4 regions of the Gorillibacterium sp. sgz306347 genome follow, and region 4 is predicted to be linked to each of the others. Evidence: riboswitches for the same ligand, from Rfam matches in the RefSeq annotation. Region 4 holds a riboswitch; each other region holds the start of a gene.
The links. Region 4 has a riboswitch for cobalamin ahead of AC6I6H_RS10610 (S-layer homology domain-containing protein). Riboswitches for the same ligand answer to the same signal wherever they lie in the genome.
Positions count from the first base shown of each region.

Region 1: another riboswitch for cobalamin. It lies ahead of AC6I6H_RS13315 (anaerobic ribonucleoside triphosphate reductase); the one in region 4 lies ahead of AC6I6H_RS10610 (S-layer homology domain-containing protein).
Region 2: another riboswitch for cobalamin. It lies ahead of nrdI (class Ib ribonucleoside-diphosphate reductase assembly flavoprotein NrdI); the one in region 4 lies ahead of AC6I6H_RS10610 (S-layer homology domain-containing protein).
Region 3: another riboswitch for cobalamin. It lies ahead of AC6I6H_RS16960 (S-layer homology domain-containing protein); the one in region 4 lies ahead of AC6I6H_RS10610 (S-layer homology domain-containing protein).

Region 1 covers NZ_JCAPET010000022.1:62,976-67,141, forward strand. The annotation lists gene AC6I6H_RS13300 (hypothetical protein) at 1-143, shown strand, start outside; gene AC6I6H_RS13305 (MDR family MFS transporter) at 227-1,750, opposite strand; gene AC6I6H_RS13310 (pyridoxamine 5'-phosphate oxidase family protein) at 1,916-2,335, shown strand; cobalamin riboswitch at 2,507-2,707, shown strand; gene AC6I6H_RS13315 (anaerobic ribonucleoside triphosphate reductase) at 2,841-4,166, shown strand, end outside.
Region 2 covers NZ_JCAPET010000045.1:23,024-27,189, forward strand. The annotation lists gene cls (cardiolipin synthase) at 1-868, opposite strand, end outside; cobalamin riboswitch at 1,035-1,237, shown strand; gene nrdI (class Ib ribonucleoside-diphosphate reductase assembly flavoprotein NrdI) at 1,395-1,763, shown strand; gene nrdE (class 1b ribonucleoside-diphosphate reductase subunit alpha) at 1,741-3,834, shown strand; gene nrdF (class 1b ribonucleoside-diphosphate reductase subunit beta) at 3,925-4,166, shown strand, end outside.
Region 3 covers NZ_JCAPET010000035.1:9,235-13,400, forward strand. The annotation lists gene AC6I6H_RS16950 (SLC13 family permease) at 1-809, shown strand, start outside; gene AC6I6H_RS16955 (MFS transporter) at 1,272-2,540, opposite strand; cobalamin riboswitch at 2,703-2,904, shown strand; gene AC6I6H_RS16960 (S-layer homology domain-containing protein) at 3,069-4,166, shown strand, end outside.
Region 4 covers NZ_JCAPET010000016.1:33,663-37,828, reverse strand. The annotation lists gene AC6I6H_RS10615 (hypothetical protein) at 1-128, shown strand, start outside; gene AC6I6H_RS10610 (S-layer homology domain-containing protein) at 212-2,302, opposite strand; cobalamin riboswitch at 2,429-2,626, opposite strand; gene AC6I6H_RS10605 (TraR/DksA C4-type zinc finger protein) at 2,780-3,511, shown strand; gene AC6I6H_RS10600 (glycosyltransferase family 4 protein) at 3,610-4,166, shown strand, end outside.

The DNA.
Region 1 (4,166 bases), on a different contig from region 4:
CCATCCTCGCCACCGCGAGCCAGGATGAAGTCACGTTCGAAGGCGACGCCAACGAACTGAAAATCACGACCAAAGACGGCGGCGTCTACACGGCGAAGAAAGCCGATGCCGGCTACGTGATTTCCGATATCGTCAAACAATAAGCCGGATACGGCAAAGAACCTTTACTCCCCAAGACGGGAATAAAGGTTCTTTTTGGTTTCGGAAGCTTTTATCGTCTGTGCGCTCAGGCCTCCGCTTTTTGCTCTTCGCCGACTTTTACGCGCTCGCGGCCCATTAAAACGACAGCGAGTACCGACAAGCCGATGGGGATCAGCGCGATTTTGAACATCATCGTGATCGAGTCGGACATGGCGTGCACAATGTTGTCGAGAACCGCCGGCGGAATTTTGGCGCGTGAAGCGGGTTCGAACAGCTGGCGCGGATCGCCCGTTTGCGCCGGCATGCCGGACGCTCCTCCTGCCATGCCGCTGAAGAGGTCCTTGAGCCGGTCCGAGAAGACGGAGCTTTGGACTGCGCCGAAAATGGTAATTCCGAGCGTCATCCCGAAGGAACGCAGAAACGAGTTGGTCGAGTTCGCGGTGCCCCGGTACCGGGCTTCCAGGTTATGGGTGGAAGCGACCGGCAGGAGCGAGAAGGAGAAGCCGACGCCAAAGCCCGCCAAAATCATATAGAGCGTAAGCAGAATACGCTCCGTCTCCGGGGTAATCGTGGAAAGGAGCAGCATGCCGGCGAAAAAGCAGACCACGGATAGGTACATCAGATTCCGGTAGCTGGTTTTGGTTTGAAAAATTCCGCCGATGGCACTGCCCGCCACGGAGCCCAGCATCATGGGCGTGAGCACGAAGCCGGCGTTCGTCGCGGTTCCGCCGTACACGGCTTGGACGAAAATCGGGATGAAAATCGTCAGGATGATGAAGGTGCCTCCGTAGAGAACGGCGAGAATCTGGGAGGCGGCAAACAACCGGCGCTTAAACAGCCAAAAGGGAAGAATCGGTTCCTCCGCCCGCAGCTCCGCTACAAAAAACAGCACGAAAAACACCGCGAAGCAGACAAACAGCCCGATCATCGGAAGCGAGTTCCAGGCCAGCTTGTCCCCGCCAAGCTCCAAAGCGAACATCAGACTGACCACCGAAACGATGAGAAGGGCCGCTCCCCACCAGTCGATCGTTTGCTTGCGGTGCTCCAGAGATTCGTGATAGAAGCGAAGCACCAGAAAAAGCGAGATCAGCCCGAGCGGCAGGTTGACGTAAAACACCCAGTGCCAGCTGATGTATTCGGTGATGTAGGCGCCCAGCAAAGGGCCAAGGACACTCGATGCTCCGAACACCGCCCCGAACAAGCCGGTCATTTTGCCGCGGCGCTCGGGCGGAAACACATCGAAGATAACCGTGAACGCAATCGGCATCAGAGCTCCGCCGCCGATCCCCTGCAAGGCGCGCGCCAGACTGAGCTGGACGATGCTTTGGGACACGCCGCACAAAGCCGACCCGATCAGGAAAACAATCAGTCCGAACAGAAAGAACCGCTTTCTGCCATACATGTCCGAAAGCTTGCCGAAGATTGGCATCCCCGCCATGGTGGTGACCAAATAAGCCGATGTCACCCAGACAAACTGGTCATAACCGCCGAGCTGGGATACGATAGTCCCCATCGCGGTCGCCACGATGGTGTTGTCCATGGCGGACATCAGAATGGCCAGCAGGAGTCCTGCGACCAGCCCTTTCAAATTGCTTTTTTTCGTATCCATCCGGTACCCTCCTTTTGGGACTCTGCACAAGTTTAGGTTCCTCTTTCTTCCTTGTCAAGACATGGCGTCCGGCCCGGCAAAAGGTTCATTTCCGGACCCGCAGGGTACACTAATGGTAGTGCATGGACAGCCATGTGGACCCCATCAGACGAGGAGTGAACGGAAGTGGAGAAACAGGAACTGGAGCAAGCGATCGGCCGGGCGCTTTCCGAGAACAAATTCGGCTCTTTCGGTACGATTGAGCAGGGAAACAAGCCCAAAGTCCGTTATATGGCTATTTTCCACGAAGGCCTCGATATTTATTTGGCCACCGACCGGAAAACCCACAAGGTGGAAGAGCTGCGCGAGAACCCGCACGCCTGCCTGCTGGCCGGTTATGAAGCCGGAGGCAGCAAAGATTTGCTGGAAATCGAAGCGACAGCGGAGGTCACGAAGGACGAATCGCTGCGACAAAAGGTTTGGAATAAGGAGCTGGAAAAGTGGTTCACCGGCCCGGACGATCCCGATTATGTCATTTTGAAGCTGACGCCGACCCGAATCGAATACACCGGAAAGGACAAACATAACGCCGTTTGGACGCCTTGATGCGTTCACGTCTTTGCCATATTTACGATAAGGCCGCAAAGGGGCGCGGGAGCGCTTCCGGGCGGCTTTTTCCGCTTTTTCGGCCGGAGCCGGGCAAAAAATCGAAGTGGGGAGATTTTGCGAACAGCATTGACTTGGACTATATATTGATGTAATGTCGTCTCTGCAACTACATATTGTATGGCAAGGGGTGCAAAAGCCGGTTTACTGATACCGGCCCGCTTAATAGGGAAGCCGGTGCAAAACCGGTGCGGTCCCGCCACTGTAATGGAAGAGTCTCCGGATAAAGTTGCCACTGGCCGTCGCGCCGGGAAGGCGTTCCGGGGATGACGAGGCCAAAGCCAGGAGACCTGCCCCGCCGCCTGGAAGAAGGACCCTGCGAGGACAGGGAGCCATTCAAAGACCGGCACGCTTTCGTATGGAAAGCGGCTCTCTCTTTGCGCTCCCTTTTTTTTGCAGCCGCTTCTACTGAACCGAACGATATATTTGGAAGGGATGCGCTGATATGATCACAAAGATTCGCAAACGAGACGGCCGGGAAGCCCCATTCGCTGTTGAAAAGATCGGACAAGCCATTTGGAAGGCTTCCTCCGCCACCGGCGAGGCCGGCTATGAAGAATCCTGCCGGCTGGCCGAGCAGGTGGCCGCCGAGCTGGGCAAACGGGAATCCGAGCATCCGGTTCCTCCGGTGGAGGAGATTCAGGATACGGTAGAACGGGTCCTGATGAAGGCCGGTCTGATGGGAACCTCCAAAGCCTATATTCTTTACCGGGCGGAGCGCACCCGGGCGCGGGAAATGAGCAACCGGCTCATGAAGGTATATGAGGACTTGACCTACCGCGAGGCGGAAGCCAGCGACCTGAAGCGTGAGAACGCAAACATCGACGGCAACACGGCAATGGGAACCATGCTGAAATACGGCTCCGAGGGAGCGAAGCAGTTTTACGAATTGTTTGTGTTGAAGCCGGAGCACGCCGCCAGGCACAAAGAAGGCGACATTCATATTCACGATCTGGATTTTTTGACGTTGACCACAACCTGCTGCCAGATTGATATCGGCAAGCTGTTTAAAGGCGGATTCGGAACCGGTCACGGGGAATTGCGGGAGCCGAATGACATCCAAAGCTATGCGGCCCTCGCCTGCATCGCGATTCAATCCAATCAGAACGATCAGCACGGCGGCCAAAGCATCCCATCCTTCGATTACGGAATGGCCCCCGGCGTCGCCAAAACATATATCCGCCATTATCGCACTCATCTGATTAAAGCGCTGGAGCTGCTGCACGGGGCGGACGCGAAGCTGACGGGCGCCGTTACGGCACTGATCGCCGAGCTCGCCGAAAAAGAGATGCAGCCCCGTCTTGCGCGCGACAAAGCGCATGCCGAAGCGGAGCTGAAGGCGCTGGCCAGGCTGACCGGCGACCGTGCGGTCAGCGAGCGGGCGCAGCGGTTCGCGCTGGAGAACGCGGAAGCGGAAACGAAGCGCAGCACGTACCAGGCGATGGAGGCGTTTATTCACAACCTGAACACGATGCACAGCCGCGCGGGAGCGCAAATTCCGTTCAGCTCGATCAATTACGGAACGGATACGAGCCCGGAAGGCCAGCTGGTGATGGAAAGCCTGCTGCTTGCCACCGAAGCGGGGCTTGGCAACGGGGAAACTCCGATTTTCCCGATCCAGATTTTCCGCGTCAAGGAAGGCGTCAATTATTCTGCCGGCGACCCCAATTACCCGTTGTTCCAGCTGGCCTGCAGGGTCAGCGCCAAGCGGCTGTTCCCGAACTTCTCGTTTCTCGATGCGCCGTTTAACCTGCAATACTATAAAGAAGGC
Region 2 (4,166 bases), on a different contig from region 4:
GTTCGCCTCCGGCCAGCTTGTCGGGGGAAGCCAGGTTCCAGTCGAGAAAAAACTGTGCCTGCATCTGGGCCACCGCGCTGCCCTGCACCCGAAGATGCGTGTCGCGCCAAAAGCCGAAGCGCTTTTTGCGGCCGAGGTATTCGTCCCCGATGTTCAGCCCGCCGATGTAGCCGATCTCCCCGTCGATGATGGCGAGCTTCCGGTGGTTCCGGTAGTTGAGCCGGAAGTTCAGGTACGGGATGCGGGACGGGAAAAAAGCCGCCGCCTTTCCGCCCGCTTCGAGAAGCGGCCGGAAGAACCGCCGGGGCAGCCAGGAGCTGCCGATGTCGTCGTACAGAAAGCGCACCTCCACCCCTTCCGCCGCTTTGGCCGCCAGGGCGTTGATGACCGTCTGTCCGATCTCGTCGTTGCGCACGATGTAGTACATCAGGTGAATGTGATGCTTGGCCTGTGCAATATCCCGCAGAAGCGCCGCGAATTTTTCGTTGCCCTCCGTATATACGCTGACCTCGTTGTCCTGCGTGTAAAAAGCATAGCTGCTGGTCAGGTTCATGTAGATCATGTCCAGGTAATCGGCGGCGATCGGATCGTTGAACTTGATGCGGCTTTCGCGGAAAATGCGCCGCTGCCCTTCTATCAGTCGCTCCAGCCCGTTCTGGGTGGCCTCCTGGATTTTGTATATTTTGCGACGGCTCATGGTTTGGCCGAGGATCAGATACAGCACAAACCCGACGCCGGGCAAAAACAGCAGCACCATCACCCAGGCCCAGGTCGTTTCCGGCTTCTTGCGTTCCCAAAACACAACAAACGCAGCCAGAATCAAGTTTGCAATGGAGACAACCGAGTAAATGTCGTTGAATTTCAGCATGCCTGCACCCCGGGGATCAAGTTTACGAACGGCGAGCCAAACGGCGGCCGCGGAAGATCATACACGGTTCTGCACCCATGGTAGCATATTCCCCTTTCGACTTCACAGACTTGACAAAAAAAGATTTGACAAGCACTATATATCGAGTTATTTTAATCATTATCACAAGATATTGATTCAAACGGGTGCCTTTCTCTTATAGATAGAGTAGAGGCTTAATAGGGAAGTCCGGTCAAAGCCGGCGCGGTCCCGCCACTGTGAAGGCCGAGCAGCCGTTCGAGACGCCACTGGATTCGTCCGATGAATCCGGGAAGGCGAACGCTGCGCAGAAGCCTGAGCCAGGAGACCTGCCCGTTTGCAAACACCTTGCACGCCCACGGAGAATGGGCCGGTGTCGCGATCCGCTATCGTTCTGCGTTTGGCCGCAGACCACATAGGGGCGCACCCGTGCCGACCGTCCGGGTGCCCCCTTTTTCATTGCGCACACGGGTTGAAGCGCAAGGTACATACACAAAGAGGTGATCGCATGCTCGTCGTTTACGATTCCAAAACCGGCAACGTCCGCCGCTTCGCCGGAAAGCTCGGGCTCCCTTCCGTTCAGATTGGAGACGACACGCAGGTATCCGAGCCGTTCGCGCTGGTAACCTATACAACCGGGTTCGGCCAGATTCCGCCCCGCACCCGGGTGTTTCTGGAGAAAAACGGAGGGCTCTTGCGCGGCGTTGCAGCGAGCGGAAACCGCAACTGGGGGCACGGGTTCGCGAAAAGCGCGGATACCATTTCGACGGAGTACGGCGTGCCGGTACTGCATAAATTCGAGCTGGCGGGAACCGCCGGCGACATCAAACGATTTCGGGAGGAGCTGGAGAAGCTTGCGGTACATTCAGTTAAATAACCAGTTGATGCAAAAGGGACCGGACGGACCGGACGGCTTCTATCGTCTGGAAAAGGATAAAGAAGCGGTTGAGGCGTTTCTGGAGGAGGTGCGCGAGCGCAGCCTTACGTTCGGCAGCTATCTGGAGCAGGTCGTCTACATGATTGAGCATGATTACTACGAGGACTTCCGCCGGCAGTACACGGGCGAAGAGATTGAGAGCGTCTTCCGCGCCGCCCATGAAGTGCCGTTCACCTATGCTTCCTATATGGCGGCATCCAAGTTTTACACCGACTACGCGATGAAGAGCAATGACAAATCGCTGTATCTGGAGCAGCTGCCCGACCGGGCGGCGGCGGTCGCTTTGCATCTCGGCCGAGGCGATGCCGAAACCGCGCGCACGCTTGCCGTTTCCTTCATGGAGCAGCGCGTGCAGCCGGCTACGCCCACGTTCCTGAACGCCGGCAAAAGCCGCCGCGGCGAAATGGTCTCCTGCTTCCTGCTCGAAATGGACGATTCGCTGAATTCGATCAACTACTGCCTGTCCACCTGCATGCAGCTTTCCAAGGTCGGCGGCGGGGTCGCGGTCAACCTGTCCAAGCTGCGCGGGCGCGGCGAGCCGATCAAAGGCGTCGAAGGCGCGGCCAAAGGCATCATGCCGGTGCTGAAGCTCATGGAGGACGCATTCTCCTATGCCGACCAGATGGGCCAGCGCAAAGGCTCGGGAGCGGCCTATTACAACATTTTCGGCTGGGACGTCATGGAGTTTCTGGACAGCAAAAAGATCAACGCCGACGAGAAAACCCGTCTGAAGACGCTCTCCATCGGCCTTATCGTGCCGGATGTGTTTTACCGGCTGGCGGAGGAGAACAAACCGCACGTTGTATTCGCCCCCTATTCGGTCTACCGGGAATACGGCCGCCATCTGGACGACATGGACATGGACGAAATGTACGACGAGCTTCTGGCCAATGACAAGGTGAAACGCAAAACCGTTATGAGCGCCCGCGACATGCTGACCAAAATCGCCATGATTCAGCTGGAGTCCGGGTACCCGTATATCATGAACAAATCGAACGCCAACCGGAATCACGCCTTGAAGGACATCGGCCAAATCAAAATGTCCAACCTGTGTACCGAAATTTATCAGCTGCAGGAAACGTCGGAAATCGGCGACTATCACGAGGACGACATCATCCGCCGCGACATCAGCTGCAACCTGGCTTCGCTGAACATCGCGAACGTCATGGACAACGGCAAAATCCGCGACTCCGTCCGCGAAGGCATGATTGCCCTGACGGCGGTCAGCGATATGACCCGGATCAAAAACGCCCCCGGCATCGTCAAGGCAAACGCGGAGCTTCATTCCGTCGGCCTCGGGGCGATGAATCTGCACGGCTACCTGGCGAAAAACCGGATTGCCTACGATTCAGAGGAAGCCCGCGAATTCGCCCGCGCCTTCTTTATGGCGGTCAACTTTTACTCGCTGGAGAAGAGCATGGAAATCGCGCGGGAGCGGAAAGAAACATTTGCCGGCTTTGCGCAGTCCGAATATGCCAAAGGAACCTACTTCACCCGTTACCTGGAGCACGATTACCGCCCGGTTTCCAGCCGCGTCCAGGAGCTGTTCGGGGGCATGGCGCTGCCCGGGCCTGCGGAATGGGCCGCCCTCCGCGACCAGGTTCGCGAGCACGGCCTGTATCACGCTTACCGGCTTGCCATCGCGCCGACGCAAAGCATTTCCTATATTCAAAACGCAACATCCAGCGTCATGCCGGTTGTCGATACGATCGAAACCCGCACGTACGCCAACTCGACGACCTATTATCCGATGCCGTACCTGACGGCGGACAATTACTTCTATTATAAATCCGCCTACCGGATGGACCAGTTCAAGGTGATCGACCTGATTGCCGATATCCAGGAGCATGTCGATCAAGGCATCTCCGCCATCCTGCACGTCAACAGCGATGTGACGACCCGGGAGCTGGCACGCTGCTATCTGTACGCCGCCAAAAAAGGCTTGAAGTCCCTCTATTACACACGGACGAACCGCCTGAGCGTTGAAGAGTGCGTCAGCTGCGCGGTTTAACGACCGGCCCGACTTTTTTAAAAACCGCACCCGAAAGGATGATACGCCATGACTCCTTCCCAAGCGCTTGAGGAACTGCGCAAGCCGGCGATCCGCGCCGTAAACTGGAACCGCCCGGACGACGATTTTACGATGATGTTCTGGAATCAAAATATTATGCAGTTCTGGACCGATGAAGAAATCCCTCTCTCCGACGACAAAATGGCGTGGATCACCCTTTCGCCCGAGGAGCAGGACACGTATATGAAGGTGCTGGGCGGGCTTACGCTGCTCGACACCGTGCAGGGCGGCGTCGGCATGCCCGGCATACTGGACCATGTCGAAGGGCTCCA
Region 3 (4,166 bases), on a different contig from region 4:
TCGCGCTGCTGACCGTGGTGCCGCTTACCCTGCTCATGGCGCGGATGAGCGGAAGAGACCCTTATCTGCTCATCATTCTCGAAACGCTGGCAGCCAACCTTTTTTCGGCGCTCACGCCGTTCGGGAACCCGCAAAACTTGTTTCTCTACGCCTATTATCATCTGTCCGCTTCCGAGTTTTTCGGCATCATGGCGCCGTTTGGCGCGCTTGGCGCGGGGCTGCTTCTCGCGATCAACCATTTCGGCAACAAAGGCGAGCCGTACCGGGCCGCCCGGGAAAAGCCGCAGCTCCGCCGTCCGCTTCTGCTTGCCGGGGCAAGCGCCGCTTTTGTGCTGACGCTGCTTTCCGTGTTTCGGGTGCTCGACTGGCGGATCAGCACGGCCGTAACCGCCGCCGTCATTGCGGCGATGGCTCCCCGGCTATTGAAAAAGGCCGATTACCTGCTGCTCGCCACCTTTATGCTCTTCTTTCTTTTCGCGGACAGCATGACCGGCATCGGGGCAATCCGTTCGGCGCTGGACGCCTTGCTCCAAGAGGACGGAGCGGTGCTTCTTGTGTCCGCCGGGCTGTCGCAAATCATCAGCAACGTGCCTGCCGCCGTGCTGCTGTCGGGGTTCACTGCTGATTATCGCGAGCTGCTGTACGGCGTATCCGCCGGCGGTCTCGGCACGCTCGTCGCCTCTTTGGCCAGCCTGATCTCCTACCGGCTCTACAGCCGGGAGTTTGCGCCCGGGCGGTTTCTTCGCGTTTTTACGCTGCTGAACTTCGCTTTGCTGCTGCCGCTGCTTGCGGTGTTGGCTTTCTTGTAAAGGAGCCGGGCCGCCGACAAATATCGTTACAGCCAATCATCATAGGAGTTCGTGCCCGCTTCTACGGAGGCAAAAAAGATGTCGCTAAAAGTTCCTATTGTTGAAGGTTTGGATATATTTGTTCAGATCTTCGCGGTAGGTTTCCGTATAGTGCCTCGAAGTATAATCCTTCTCAACATACATCCCGCCAAAAGGATGTTGCCGGACGATTTTCACCCATCTGGACAACCTTCCAATCCGCTTTGCAAAGAGTAAACGCTTGTACTGCCGCTGACTTTCCAATGCCTTTTCTCCGATAGCTTAGCATAACCTGGTATTTCGTCTACGGAGAATATAGCAATATTTATATTAAGCGGTCCGTTTAGTTTTATGGGAGAATTACAGGACTATGAGGAACACAGCAAAACAAAAGAGACTTGAACCGGCAAAGCCGGCACCAAGTCTCTTTTTTACGTGCCCCTTTCAGCGCTCCGTTCCTGCGTCCGCCTCGGCCTCCGTTGACCGTTCTCCGGTCGGCTCACCCATGGGCATGCCCGCTTCCAGCAGCGGCTTGTTGCCCATCAACAGGAAGGCGAGCGCCGCCATCACGGCGCCGGTGCCGATCAGCAGCCACTCGATCGCCACATAGTCGGCCGCCGGTCCAAACACCAGCATGCCGAGGGGCATCATGGAGCTGGAGATCATCCCGAGGATGCCGAACACGCGGCCCATGAAATCGGGCTCCACCCTTTGCTGCAGCAGCACGTTGGCGGGCGTGTTGTAAAACGGCAGCGCCACTCCCACGACTCCCATGATCAGCAGGTAAAGCCAGAAAACCGGCGCCACGCCGAGCGCCAGCGTACCCGCGCCCATGATCATGCAAGCGGCGGCCATGGTGTGGATTTTGTTGCGGAACCCCGTCCAGACCGTAAAAAGCAGCCCGCCGCCCATCATGCCGATCGAAAAGGCGATTTCAATCGCGGTCAGCCGCCACACCTCTTCTCCGAAGGTCCGGGCAACCTGAAGCGGCGTCAAAAAGGAGACCGGGGCCGCCATTACAAAGAAGATCCCGCTGAACACGAAAAATGCCTTGATGTAGGCGTGGGAGGCAATGTACCGCAGGCCGAGGCGGAAGTCGGCGAAATAGCCGGCCTCCTGCGGCTGCCCGGCCTTGGCGTGGGCCGGAACGCGGAGGAACAAAAGCAGCGTCAGCACGCCCACGGCGGCGGTCGCCACGTCGATAAGCAGAATAACCGCCATCGGCACCGCGTTCATCAGCGCCCCGCTTGCCATCGGGGCGAGCAGGGTCACCATCGCCTGAATGCTGCCATTCGCGCCGTTCACGCGGGGCAGTTTGTCTTCCGGAACGAGCTGCGGCACAAAGGCTCCGACCGCCGGCGTTTGCACGCCCGTTCCAAGCGCCCGGATAGCGGAAATCAGAAAAAGCAGCCAGAGCGCGTCATACCCGAGCAGGAACAAAACCGCAAGCACCAGCGTGGAGAGCGCGATCGCGGTGTCCGCCGTCATGATCAAAACCTTGCGGTTGAAGCGGTCCGCCCAAACCCCGGCGAAAGGGGAAAGCAGCAGCGTCGGCAAAAAGCCGCACAGAATCATCACGGTCATCATGGAGCCGGATTTGGTGGTCAGCGTGATGTGCCAAAGGATAGCATACTGAACGAGCGACGAGCCAAACAAAGAAATGGTTTGACTGGCCAGAAACAGCACGATGTTTTTCTTCCAAGGGGGTGCCATTCGCTTTTTTCCTCCTTGCCTTGCCGGCTGGTTTTCCTATCGTACCATATCGCCCAGGCCATGCGAAACCGGCCTTTTTTCGACGTTTGCTCTCTCTTCGCGACCCCGTTCCCGGAACTCTTTTAAGAAAAAGCATGACAAATGGAAAATAATTGGTTATGATAGGACCAATAGGAAACGGGTGCCAATTATTCAGTTTTCTAAACTGAACCGGAATTGGTTAAAAGGGAAGCCGGGTGCAAATCCCGCGCGGTCCCGCCGCTGTAAGAGGGGAATCCTTGCAAACATGCCACTGGACAACCGGGAAGGCTGCAACGGGTGACGATCCTTAAGCCAGAATACCTGCCTGTTTCTTTTCACCATTCTACGAAGGATAGGAGAGGTGTATTTGGCATGCGGAAATTTTGCTTCTCGAGGGACGATCCTCCGCGCGCGTTTGACAGTCCGCCCGATTTGCCGGAAGTCTAGCTTCCGCGAACCGACTGCTTCAACCCAATGCGCAATTTCCAAAGGAGGAATCGATCAAGCATGAACCGAAAACGCTGGACAGCCTTACTTTTGATTCTCGGACTTCTCTTCACTGTACTCCCCGCTCCCGTCAGCAAAGCTTTTGCAGAGACGGCGCGGACGACGCCGGCCGGTTACATCACCGTTACCGTTGAAAAGTTTACGCTTGGACAAGGGTACGCCGTAGAACCGGTGAACGTTCCTTTTTATGCCGGTGAAAACGGGGCTGCCGTTCTGACGCGCGTCCTGGGCACCGGGAATTATCAGAACTACGGCACGGTCACAAGCGGCTTTTATCTCTCCAAGATTCGCGACAGCTCCACGGCTTCGCTCGCAATCCCCGCCTACATACAGACGATGGTGACGGGCGGCGGAGACACGATCGGCACGAAGGCCGATCCGGACTGGCTCGGCGAATTCGACTACACCAGCATGGCAGGGTGGATGTACACCGTCGACGACGCCTTCCCGAATTTCGGCATGGCGGACTACTACCCGGCGGACGGCGACGTGTTCCGCACCCAGTTTACCGTATATGGCTACGGCGTGGACCTGGGCGCGGACTGGGGCCCGCCCGTTATCGACCCCGCCGACAAAGACGCTTTGACCGCCAAGGTGGCGGAAATCAACAGCAGTCCGAACAAGGCGGCGCTTTTGGCCGATCCGGACATTTACGCCGCATACCAGCAAGCCTACAGCGCTTTATCCAACATGGAAAGCAGCCAGACGAGCGTAGATCAAGCATTGACCGATCTGAACACGGCCTTGTCTTCGGCCGCATTCCAAGCAGGAGGAGCCGCTTCGGCGGCTTCTTTTGCCGTGAGTACCGCAGCGGCGAATGGACAGGCCAAGGAGCAGCTGGACCGCAGCCTGGCCTATCTGGTTTCGACCGTCAGCGCCCCCAAGTTCGGCACCGGCAACGGGGAATGGACGGTGCTGGCGCTGGCGAGGGCGGGGTATCCCGTTCCGGAAGGGTATTATGACGGGTATTACGACAAGGTGGTCCAGGAAGTGCAGGCCAGGCAGGGCAATCTGGGCGGAACCAATAAATATACCGAATACTCCCGGCTTATCCTGGCGTTAACCGCGCTGAACCGGGAGGTTGCCGATGTCGGCGGG
Region 4 (4,166 bases):
CCGCCGCCTCCGGCGCCTGCCCGCCCGCTCCGCAGCCGCCCAGCAGCAGGGCGGCCGCTGTCACGATAGCGGCCAAACAACGCGCGGTCCGTCCTTTCAAAGCAAACATCATGGTTCCCCCTTCATAAGGAAAGGAAACGAAGGGCGGCTGAATGCGCCCTTCGCTTCTTTATACCGGTTATTTTTGCGGGTTGCGGGCGTGCGGGCGTGCTTATTTCGCCAGAGCGAAGCACTTCATCGCCACAACGGCCGCCATTTCGCGGGTTACCGCGTCCTTCGGATGAAACGCCCCGGCGGAGCCGACCATGAGGCCGTTGTCGTATACCGCCGCTACATGGGGAACCGCGCCTGCATACATCAGTTTCTGATCGCTGAACGGCAGGCTGTCCGAGGTGCGCTTCAGATCAAACGCCTTGCTGATCATAACCGCCATATCCTGGCGGGTGATCGGCTGGGACGGCTTCATCAAGCCGGCCGAAACGCCTTCCACCAAGCCGAGCTCCTTCGCCTTCATGACGTAGCCGTAATACCAGGTCCCGGGAGCGACATCCGTAAAGCTTTGCTTCGCGTTCGGATTCGGCTGCTCATTCAGCAGCTTCAACAGCAGCGTGGCAAATTCGGCCCGGGTTATTGCTTTTTTCGGTGAGAACCGCAGCTCGTTTACGCCCGTTCCGACCATCAGACCATTCATATAGGCCTGGTCCACATATACGGAAGCCCAAACGGAGACTTCCTTTTGATCGGCGAAGCTTTGCGCCGGTTTTACAATCAGACCGGTTTGTTTACGCACAACAGAAGGAGCATCGCCCGTCCGGTAGCCGCTCACGGTAACCGTATGTTTTCCGGCGGGTACGGAAGAGAAGCCGGCTTTGCCGCTGGCGTCGGTGATCGCAGTGGCAGCACCAATGGCGACTTGTACGCCGGCAGCAGGCGTTTCCACCGTTTTTCCACTTTCCCAGTCAAGTGTTGCTTTCGTAACGGTAACCGTAAATGGCTTGCCGGCCTGCGGTGCCGCAGGGGTTGCGTATACGGCTTGGACAACTTGCGTGTCTCCGCCGCCATAGTAAACGACCGTTTCATCGCCTTTTTCCAGTGCAAACTGGTTCATCCCGACAGATGGGAAAATCCAGTTTCCGTCGCGGATCACCGCGAACATCCAGCCGTCATAGCCTCCGTATACGCCGGATTCCAGTCCGCTGATCGACTTTACAAAAGGACCGTACGCCATTTCTTCAACGACAAGCGCTTTGTTTTGGGCCGTGGTCAGTTCCTTCAAGCCGTCCAGCACATTTGCCGCCTTGACGGAGCCGGAGAACGCGGAACCGGCCTTGTCGCCCTCCACCCGAATGACCGGAGCCGGAGCAAAATCGTACAGGCGGCCGCCGCCTGCTTCAAAGAGCTTGTAAGCGACAAGCGCTTGAAGCGCCTGCTCGGTCGCCATGACATCCGCCTCGCCGGAGAGCTCATGACGGAAGCTGCCTTTGTCGTCGCGGAAGGTCAGCAGCTTGTCCACCAGACTGACGCCGCCCTTGGTGAACCGGGCTTCCGTCGGGTCTATGCCGTGTGCCGTCAGGCCGATGATGACCTGCGCAACGGTTTCGCTGCTTTCCGTGCCCCAGGTCGTGTAGCCGCCCTGCGCGTTTTGCGTCTTGGCGAGCAGCGCAACCGCCTTGTCGGCCGCTGCTTTCACGGCCGGGCGGTCTTTGTAAGGCGCAAGCGCCGTCAGCGCAAAAGCGGTCAGATCGGGATCGCTTGCGTCGCCCGTAAAGGAGAAGCCTCCGTCGGCCAATTGAGCATCCAGAACGTACGCGATCAGCTTGTCGCGGGTCCAGGCGGCTCCCTGCGGAATCTCATACCCGCCCGCATCCAAAGCGACCAGCGCATACAAAGGCCCGTTTAGACCCTGATTCGTCATCTTGGCATGATCCGCAAGACCGGCGATCAGATTGTAACCCGCGTAATCGGCCGCGTTCTTGCCGAGCGCCGTGAGTGCCAGTACCGTGCGCGCGGCGTCGGTAACCCTGCCGTATTGGCCTTTGGCCTCTTTCACGGACGCTTCCAGCTTGGAAACGTAACCGGCGGGAACGTCCGCGCCGAGCCGGGACAGTCCGACGGCTTCCCAATCGGAGTCGACGCCGCCTTTGGTGATTGAGTCCGCCGCGGAATAGACGGCTTCTTCAACCGATACGCCGGTTTCCGCGGTTACCGCGGCTTCGGCTGCGAATGCGCCGGCCGGCAGCGCGGCGGAAAGCAGCAGCAGAAAAGACAGGACAAGTGCAACAACAGATGAATTTCGTTTCAACGTTCAGGCCTCTTTTCTTCATAAAATGATAGATTGGCACAAAAAAAACCGCCTCTGAAGAAGGTGGCGGATTGGTGCGCATGGACATGCGAATACGATCGTTTCTTATCCCACCCCCCGAAGAATCAGAAACACCCGGGCAAGGCAGGTCTCCTGGCTCATGCGTCAAACACGGCTTTTCGCCTTCCCGTCCGGCAGAAACAGTGGCGTGTGAAAAGCCGCTCGGCATTTACAGTGGCGGGACCGCGCCGGATTCGCACCGGCTTCCCTATTAAGCGGGTTTGTTCGACAGCCAAACCCGCACCTTTGCCCGAAACGGTTATGAACTTGTCCTATTATCATAGCTTTTCGGAACCCGTTTGTCCACATCGCCCGAGGATTGGCGGAGCTCCTTGACGGGTAATAGAGAAGTAGAAAGCCTGCGGCCGGACACCTTGCATGCCGGCCGTTCAACCTATCAACGGGAGGTTCGACACCATGAGACATTTGAATGAAGATCAAATAAAAACGCTGCGCACCCGCCTGGAGGAGGAACGTAACGAGCTGAACGCCCAGCTAGAGCGAAACGAGAACGAGTCGCTGCGGGATTCCACCGGCGAGCTGACGGCGGCGGACAACCACCCGGGCGACACCGGGACCGAGCTTTTCGAGCGAAGCCGGGACCTGGCGCTGAATGAATCCGAGCAATCCCGGCTTGCCGAAGTAGAGGCCGCTCTGGAACGGGTTGGCAACGGCACGTACGGCATCTGCGAGAAAAGCGGGGAACCGATCCCGTATGAGCGCCTTGAAGCGATTCCATGGACCCGGTTCACCGTGGAGCATTCCGAGATGCAGGAGGTATCCGACAGCCGTCCGGTCGAAGAAGAAGTGATGGTGCCTGGGCGCGGCGTTACGGACCGTCATTACGTGACCGAGCAGGCCGAACGGGACGACAACGACGCCTGGCGCATTGTCGAGGAATATGGAAATTCCGATTCTCCGGCCATGGCCGACGATCCCGACCGCTTCCGCTATACCGATTCGAAAGGCGGCGGCAACGGAGACGGCAGCGTTCAGAAAATGGACGATTTCGCCGCCACCGACATCGACGGCGCCAACCGAAGGGCCATACGCGGAAAGGAATACGACCGCTACCTGCAAAATGACGAAGGAGACGCCGTTTTTGAAGCCGAGCGCTCGGCGGCGGAACGCGGCAAGCCGGTCGACTAAACCGGCTGCGCCTTTTTCGCCTCTCCTGCGCTAGTCCCCACCCGCCTCCCCGTCTGCGGAATATACTGAACGCAGACGAAACAAGGAGGCGGGATCGGGTGAAGGCAACGAACCCCCTGCACATTTGGATTTTTACACTGGAGTATCAACCCCATATTATCGGAGGACTCGGAACGGTCGCGACGGAGCTGACAAGATCGCTTGTGCGCCGGAACCTTTCGGTCACGTTGTTTACCAGAGGAGAAGGGCGCTGGATAACAAGCGGCAAAAGCGGGTCTCTCCGCGTCGTCCGGCTGCCCGGCCTCCCTGCGTTTTACAGCGAGAAAAACCGCAGCTTTTACACCTCCCCTCTCATCCGGTATGCCCTCCGTTCCGGCCTGCCGCGTCCGGACGCCATTCAGGTTCACAGCCTGGAATTTGCGCTCGCCGCCCTGGAATGCCGGAGACTGTTCCGGGCGCCCCTGATTTATTCCTGCCACTCGCTCGTTTCCGGTTCTCCCTCTCGGGTCGCTACAAAACGGCTGCAGCTGATTTTGCTGCGCAATGCCAACCGCATCGCTGTTCCAAGCCGCTCCCTGAGGAGTGAAATCATCCAGACGGTTCCGGCGGCTGCCGGCAAAATCGCCGTTATTCCGCATGGCGTACGAAAAGGCAA